One region of the Enterobacter sp. H2G27 genome, then DNA from elsewhere that is predicted to be linked to it. Evidence: predicted binding sites of a transcription regulator. Region 1 holds the regulator's gene; the other holds the start of a gene.
The links. The regulator Fur, encoded in region 1, represses iron uptake genes when iron is present. The targets are predictions, from matches to a motif close to ATAATAATGAGAACNACTATCAA.
Positions count from the first base shown of each region.

Region 2: the regulator Fur is predicted to act here: its motif matches at 2,452-2,474, upstream of zupT (zinc transporter ZupT).

Region 1 covers NZ_JBSVSI010000001.1:1,014,665-1,018,883, forward strand. Annotated here, with positions in the region: gene chiP (chitoporin ChiP) at 1-1,004, shown strand, start outside; gene chiQ (ChiQ/YbfN family lipoprotein) at 1,052-1,378, shown strand; gene fur (ferric iron uptake transcriptional regulator) at 1,471-1,917, opposite strand; gene fldA (flavodoxin FldA) at 2,209-2,739, opposite strand; gene ybfE (LexA regulated protein) at 2,895-3,182, opposite strand; gene ybfF (esterase) at 3,311-4,084, opposite strand.
Region 2 covers NZ_JBSVSI010000001.1:3,595,059-3,599,277, forward strand. Annotated here, with positions in the region: gene ACW9E7_RS16980 (DUF1190 family protein) at 1-245, shown strand, start outside; gene ACW9E7_RS16985 (glutathionylspermidine synthase family protein) at 248-1,408, shown strand; gene ygiD (4,5-DOPA-extradiol-dioxygenase) at 1,502-2,290, opposite strand; gene zupT (zinc transporter ZupT) at 2,487-3,260, shown strand; gene ribB (3,4-dihydroxy-2-butanone-4-phosphate synthase) at 3,293-3,946, opposite strand; FMN riboswitch at 4,053-4,203, opposite strand.

The sequences.
Region 1 (4,219 bases):
TTTACAAAGCCGCTGCAAAATTTAAATACGGTCCGGTATGGGCGCGCGGTGGTTATATTCAGCCAACTGGCCAGACCCTGTTAGCACCGCACTGGAGTTTTATGCCGGGTACCTATCAGGGTGCGGAAGCCGGGGCGAACTTTGACTACGGTGATGCGGGTGCGTTGAGCTTCTCCTATATGTGGACCAACGAGTACAAAGCACCCTGGCACATCGAGATGGACAAGTTCTACCAGAACGATAAGAAAACCAAAGTCGATTATCTCCACTCGCTGGGGGCGAAATACGACTTCAAAAACGATCTGGTTCTCGAAGCAGCATTTGGCCAGGCGCAAGGGTATATCGATCAGTACTTTGCCAAGGCCAGCTATAAGTTTGATGTCGCGGGTAGCCCGCTGAGTACCAGCTATCAGTTCTACGGTACGCGCGACAAAGTCAGCAACGGTGGCGTCAATGACATTTATGATGGCACCGCGTGGCTGCAGGCGCTAACCTTCGGCTATAAGGTCGGTCAGGTTGATTTACGTCTGGAAGGAACATGGGTGAAGGCGGAAGGGCAGCAGGGCTACTTCCTGCAGCGTATGACCCCGACCTATGCCTCATCCAACGGTCGTCTTGATATCTGGTGGGATAACCGCTCAGACTTCAACGCCGACGGCGAGAAAGCGGTCTTCTTCGGCGCAATGTACGACCTGAAAAACTGGAACCTGCCTGGCTGGGCGGTGGGCGCTTCTTACGCTTACGCCTGGGATGCAAAACCTGCCGATATGGCAACTCCGGACGCATACTACGATCCCAACTATCGCCTGAAAGAGTCTTCTTACAGCCTCGATGCTATCTATACCCTGCAGGATGGCCGCGCGAAAGGCACAATGTTCAAACTGCACTTCACTCAGTATGACAACCACTCCGATATCCCGAGCTACGCGGGCGGTTACGGCAACATCTTCCAGGATGAACGTGACGTGAAATTCATGGTTATCGCACCGTTCACTATCCTCTGATGAATCTTCCGGCGGGTTAGATCCCGCCGGACCGGAGACTGCATATGATGAAAAAAATCGTAATCGTCGCGTTACTGGCATCAGGGCTGGTGGCGTGTGCTCAGAGTGAGGCACCGAAAGAAGATTCCCGGCTGAAGGAGGCCTATAGCGCCTGTATTAATACAGCAGAAGGATCGCCGGAGAAAATTGAAGCCTGTCAGAGCGTGCTGAACGTGCTGAAGAAAGAGAAAGCGCATGAGCAGTTTGCGACGCGGGAGAATGTCCGCGTGATGGATTACCAGGCCTGTATCCAGGCGCGTAAAACCGGTAACGATCAGGAAGTGGCCAAGCGTTGCAATAAGATCTGGAACGAGATACGCAACAATAATAAATAAGTTGTTTTACGCCCGGTGGCGCTGCGCTTACCGGGCTTTTTTCTGGCAAAAAAAAGCCAACCTTTCGGCTGGCTCAGAGTATGAACACTTGCTTATTTTGCGTCGTGCGCGTGGTCATCTTCGCGGCAGTCGCCTTCAGCGCAGTGACCGTAAAGGTACAGGCTGTGGTTGGTCAGGCGGATACCGTGACGCGCGGCGATTTCACGCTGGCGCGCTTCGATGGAATCATCGCTGAATTCAATGACCTTGCCGCAGTCGAGGCAGATCAGATGATCGTGGTGCTGCTGCTGGGTCAGTTCGAAAACAGATTTACCGCCTTCGAAATTATGACGGGTGACAATGCCCGCGTCATCAAACTGGTTCAGCACGCGATAGACGGTAGCCAGCCCAATCTCTTCACCCATGTCGATAAGACGTTTATAAAGGTCTTCCGCACTGACATGGTGATTGTCTGGACCCTGAAGCACTTCGAGGATTTTTAACCGAGGAAGCGTAACTTTCAGGCCAGCCTTCTTTAATGCGGTATTGTTGTCAGTCATGCGGAATCTGTCCTGTTGCTAAACGATTCACTTCTGTAGGAAGTGACAGAAAATGCACCTGGGATAATGCGTCTCATTATAGAACTGCCATGGCTAAATGAAAACTGCAAGTCTCAGGCAAAATATGCTTATAAAAATGGGGTATCACCAACAAACTTGCTCAATGGAAAACCACATTTTATCAGGGAGACATTGTACAGGTCTGGGCGAAAAAGTTAAAAGATTGTAGCAATTAATTTAATCGGTTTGACCTGGTGCGCGGGCGCAACCGCCGTTGCGCCGCGAGAAAAATCAGGCGTTAAGAATATCGTCCAGGTGCAGTTCTTCACGGATCTGCTTAACCCATTTCTCAACGCGCTCTGCGGTCAGTTCTGGCTGACGGTCTTCGTCGATGGCCAGACCCACGAAATGATCGTCATCGGCCAGGCCTTTAGACGCTTCGAAGTGGTAACCAGCGGTCGGCCAGTGGCCTACGATAACCGCGCCGTTCGGCTCAATGATGTCGCGGATGGTCCCCAGCGCGTCACAGAAATACTCAGCGTAGTCTTCCTGGTCACCGCAGCCAAACAGGGCAACCAGCTTACCGTTGAAGTCCACTTCTTCCAGCGTCGGGAAGAAATCATCCCAGTCGCACTGGGCTTCACCGTAGTACCAGGTTGGGATACCCAGCAGCAGAATGTCATAGCCTTCCAGATCTTCTTTGCTGCTCTTGGCAATGTCATGCACATCAGCAACGTCTTTACCGAGCTGTTTTTGAATGTTTTTTGCGATATTTTCGGTATTGCCGGTATCACTGCCAAAGAAAATGCCGATGATTGCCATGAGTAAAATAACCTCTTGAAACTTAATAGTATGGTGGCGCAATTCGGCCACGGATAAGGGCAATAATAGCAGAACTGGCAACCCTGCGGAAACAGCTATCGCGCAGGACTGCACTCTGTGCTACATGAAAAGGGTAATAAAGAGGATTTTCAGACTTATGCCTGGCTGCGTAACGTCTCAAGCTGGGCGATTAACATCTCTTCAATGAGCTCGCTGCGGCTGATATTTCGCGCGTCAGCCAGCTCGTTCAGCGCATCGACGGCGTCGGCGTTAAGCTTCAGTTCGACACGCTTAAGCCCGCGATTTTTATCGCGTTTAAGCTGATTGCGTTTATTGATACGCAGCTGTTCATCGCGCGAAAGCGGATTCGTCTTCGGTCGTCCCGGGCGACGCTCATTCGCGAACAGATCTAGTGTCGTACGGTCCGTTTGTTCTTTGGCCATGATTCTGAGACTTCGGGGGAAACACGCCGCCCTGCTAATGCCCGGGCGATAAGCGCGCCATCATACATCACCAAAAACGGCACGCCAACGACTGGAAGCCCGCAGCCTTCCAGTCGCTTTCTTTTTAATCAATTTGTCGTATCAGCGAGATAGCGGCGAATGGCGCGCAGCACGGCGTCAGGTTTTTCCGCATGCACCCAGTGCCCGGCACCGGCAATCACGTGGGCGCGAGCCTGCGGGAATTGGGCCAGCAGCGTGTCGCGGTACGCGTCGGTAACGTAAGGAGAGTTACCGCCGCGAATAAAGAGGGTAGGGTGCGGCCAGGCGGGGACGGTTTCCCAGCCCACGATGTTGTTGTACTGGTTCCAGAGCACCGGCACGTTAAAACGCCATTGGCCGTCAACAAACGACTTCAGCAGGAACTGGACTACGCCTTCTTCATCAAGATGCTCACGCATGACGGCAGCCGCCTGCTGGCGTGTCGCGACGCCCGCTTTGGTGACCGCATTGATGGCGGCAAAAATTTCGTCGTGGCGGCGGACGTCGTAATCCACGGGCGCAACATCAATTACAACCAGGCCGTTAATACGCTCCGGGGCCAGTGCCGTCAGGGCCATCACCGCTTTGCCACCCATTGAATGCCCGATGAGGGTCACCTTTTGCAGGTCGTTGGCATCCAGCGTATCCAGCAGATCCTGCGCCATCGCCGCGTAGGTCATCTCGTCGGATCGGCCGGAAAGACCGTGATTGCGCATATCGACCTGTAAAATATCGTGGTCAGTAACCAGATCGCGCGCCAGCACGCCCAGGTTATCCAGGCTGCCAAAAAGCCCGTGAACCAGTACGATGGGAGAATTATTGTTCGGCGATTGTGCAGTTTGCGCTCGGGTATTCAATTTCATGGCAAAGTTCTTTTTTTACGTATGTCAGGTTAGGGTATCATGTTGACCATTCTGCCGCCCGGCTGCAAGGTTCCAGTTTAATCTGACTTTTGCCGCCAACCTGGTTTGACGCTATCCGCTGTTGGGATTTGACCT
Region 2 (4,219 bases), 2.6 Mb from region 1:
AGCCGCTGTTTAGCTCGAAAAACCCGGCCAGCCCGGCTTACGGTCAATATACCGATGCCAGCGGCAAAGGCTACGGCGCAGCGACCCCTGGCCGCACCGTGACCGTACCGAAAACGGCGATGGCGCCGAAGCCTGCGACCACCAGCACCATCACCCGTGGCGGGTTCGGTGAGTCTGTGGCGAAGCAGACCAGCATGCAGCGCAGCGCGACAGGCACCTCCTCTACTCGCTCAATGGGCGGCTGATCATGGAAAGAGTCAGTATCACCGAGCGCCCGGACTGGCGCGAAAAAGCCACCGAGTACGGTTTTAACTTCCACACCATGTACGGCGAGCCGTACTGGTGTGAAGACGCCTATTACAAGCTCACGCTGGCCCAGGTTGAGAAGCTGGAAGAGGTAACGGCCGAGCTGCACCAGATGTGCCTGAAGGTGGTGGAAAAAGTCATCGACAGCGACGAGCTGATGGCAAAGTTCCGCATTCCAAAGCACACCTGGAGCTTTGTCCGCCAGTCGTGGAAAACGAATCAGCCTTCGCTTTACTCTCGCCTGGATCTGGCATGGGACGGCAAAGGCGAGCCTAAGCTGCTGGAAAACAACGCCGATACCCCAACGTCCCTGTACGAAGCGGCGTTCTTTCAGTGGATCTGGCTGGAAGACCAGGCCAATGCCGGAAACCTGCCGGAAGGCAGCGACCAGTTCAACAGCCTGCAGGAGAAGCTGATCGAGCGCTTCGCCGAGCTGCGCGAGCAGTTTGGCTTCAACCTGCTGCATCTCGCCTGCTGCCGCGACACGGAAGAAGACCGTGGCACGGTTCAGTATCTGCAGGATTGCGCCGCTGAAGCGGAGGTGGCGACCGAGTTCCTCTATATCGAGGATATCGGCTTGGGTGAAAAAGGTCAGTTCACGGACATGCAGGACCAGGTGATCAGCAACCTGTTCAAGCTCTACCCGTGGGAATACATGCTGCGCGAGATGTTCTCCACCAAGCTGGAAGATGCTGGCGTGCGCTGGCTTGAGCCGGCCTGGAAGAGCATTATCTCCAACAAAGCCCTGCTGCCGATGCTGTGGGAGATGTTCCCGAACCATCCGAACCTGCTGCCGGCGTACTTTGCAGAAGATGATTACCCGCAAATGGAGAAGTACGTCGTCAAGCCGATCTTCTCACGCGAAGGCGCAAACGTGTCGATTATCGAAAACGGCAAGACGCTGGAAGCGGTTGAAGGGCCGTACGGCGAAGAAGGGATGATCGTCCAGGAGTTCTATCAACTTCCAAAATTTGGCGACAGCTATACGCTGATTGGCAGCTGGCTCATCAACGATCAGCCTGCCGGAATTGGAATTCGCGAAGATCGCGCGCTGATCACGCAGGATCTGTCGCGGTTCTATCCGCACATTTTCGTGGAGTAAGACTGCGGCCTGATGCCCTCACCCCGCCCCTCTCCCACAGGGAGAGGGGGCAAACACTAAAAACGGCAACCTGAGGTTGCCGTTTTGCTTTTATTATCCCACCTGCACCGACAGCATACTCAGACTCCCCATCTCGATACCGTCGACCGGGATCGTCACCGGCTCCTGACCATCCCACGCGCCAAGAACGTACAGCAGCGGCAGGAAGTGTTCCGGTGTCGGGTTAGAGAGCGAACCACCTTCGTGATCCAGATAGTTCACCAGCGGATGCTCCTCAGCCGGGCCTTGCCAGGTCAGGTTCGCTTTAACGTAGTCGTTAAAGGCGGTCGCCCACGGGTACGGCGTGTTCTCACCGTGCCAGCGTGCGGTACGCAGGTTATGCACCACGTTGCCGCTCGCCACCAGCATGATGCCTTCATCACGCAGGGTCGCCAGCTTACGCCCCATCTCAAGATGCCAGGCGGCCGGTTTGGTGCTGTCGATGCTCAACTGCACCATCGGGATATCCGCATCAGGATACATTTTAATAAGCACGCCCCAGGAGCCGTGGTCAAAGCCCCAGGCTTCTTTATCCAGCGTCACAGGGACAGGCGCCAGCAAATCCACCAGCCTTTGTGCCAGCTCGGGCGAGCCGGGGGCCGGATAATGCGTGTCGTATAGCGCCTGCGGGAAGCCGCCAAAATCATGAATGGTTTTTGGCGCTTCCATGGCGGTCACGCCTGTACCACGGGTAAACCAGTGCGCAGACACCACCACGATCGCTTTCGGACGCGGCAACGTCTCGCCCAGATGACGCCAGGCGCGGGTATAGACGTTGTCTTCCAGAACGTTCATTGGGCTACCGTGGCCTAAAAACAGGGCTGGCATACGGGAAGAAGTCATGGTGATATCCTTACAGAAGGTGTCAATTTAATGGTGCTACATTACGCGCAATCCGGCAAAGATGAACGCAGATAAGCGTGAAGATCATCATCAGGAAATTTGAATGTAAGGAATGTGTAAAGCCGGGTTTTCACCCTCGCTTTGCCAGAAATGAATCATTTATATTAATGAGAATGATTATCATAAGGAGCAATGCATGTCAGTCCCCTTGATCCTGACCATACTGGCGGGCGCCGCGACCTTCATCGGTGCGATCCTCGGCGTGCTCGGCCAAAAGCCCTCTAACCGCGTACTGGCCTTTTCACTGGGCTTTGCTGCCGGGATCATGCTGCTCATCTCCCTGATGGAGATGCTGCCTGCCGCGTTGGGCACAGAAGGCATGTCTCCGCTGCTGGGCTACGGCATGTTTGTCTTTGGCCTGCTGGGATACTTTGCCCTCGATCGGATGCTACCACACGCGCATCCGCAGGATTTAATGCAGAAAAACGTGACGCCTATGCCGCGCAATATCAAGCGTACCGCCGTGCTGTTAACGCTTGGCATCAGCCTGCACAACTTCCCTGAAGGGGTCGCTACCTACGTGACGGCCAGCAGCAATCTTGAGATGGGTTTTGGCATCGCGCTGGCGGTCGCCTTACACAATATTCCTGAAGGACTGGCCGTCGCCGGACCCGTGTATGCCGCAACGGGATCGAAACGCACCGCTGTGTTCTGGGCGGGTATTTCCGGGATGGCCGAAATCCTTGGCGGCGTGCTGGCCTGGCTCATCCTCGGTAGCCTGGTCTCTCCGGTAGTGATGGCAGCGATTATGGCAGCGGTAGCCGGGATCATGGTTGCGCTTTCGGTGGATGAACTGATGCCGCTGGCGAAGGAGATCGATCCTAACAACAACCCCAGCTATGGCGTGCTGTGCGGAATGTCGGTGATGGGATTAAGTCTGGTTCTGCTGCAGACCGCAGGAATCGGGTAAAAAAACGCCGGGACATCCCGGCGTTTTTATTATCAGCTGGCTTTGCGCTCGTGCGCCTGGCGATACTCGACCAGATCTTCAATCGTTACCACCGGCATATTGTGCAGACGGGCAAAGGTGATGCACTCCGGCGCGCGCGCCATGGTGCCGTCATCGTTGGTCAGTTCACACAGCACACCGGCAGGTTTGAAGCCCGCCAGCGTCACCAGGTCGATCGTCGCTTCGGTGTGACCGCCGCGGGTCAACACGCCGCCCGCCTGCGCGCGCAGCGGGAAGACGTGGCCTGGACGGTGCAGATCGGATGGCTTCGCATCATCAGCAATGGCGGCACGTACGGTAGTCAGACGGTCAGCCGCAGACACACCGGTGGTCACGCCATGCGCCGCTTCAATGGTCACGGTAAAACCGGTACCAAAGGCGCTGGTGTTGTTTTCGACCATCATCGGCAGCTCGAGCTGCTTACGACGATCTTCGGTAATACACAGGCATACGATGCCGCTGCCGTGACGGATGGTCAGCGCCATCTGTTCAACGGTCATGTTTTCGGCGGCGAAAATCATGTCGCCTTCGTTTTCACGGTTTTCATCGTCAAGCACCATCACACCGCGGCCTTCGCGCAGTGCATCCAGTGCATGTTCAACACGTTGAGTTGAAGTGCCAAAAGAGGAAAGTAGCGTCTGATTCATGGTAAAAAAACCTCATTAACATTATGGTTACCAGAATCAGGGCAGTCTTAGGAGCGCCGTATAAGCGGCAAAAAGATAACGTGAGCGGGCCCATGCCCGACTTGATCGTTACTCTCTCCCATCCGGACTCTAACCGTCGGCCCCGGAATTACACCGGATCTGCTGACCTTTGAGTTTTCACCCAAAGCGCTCGCGGGCTTTCAGCGTCACGCTGATTTACCGCCGGTGGGGAATTTCGCCCCGCCCTGAGAATAAGCGAGATAACTATAACGC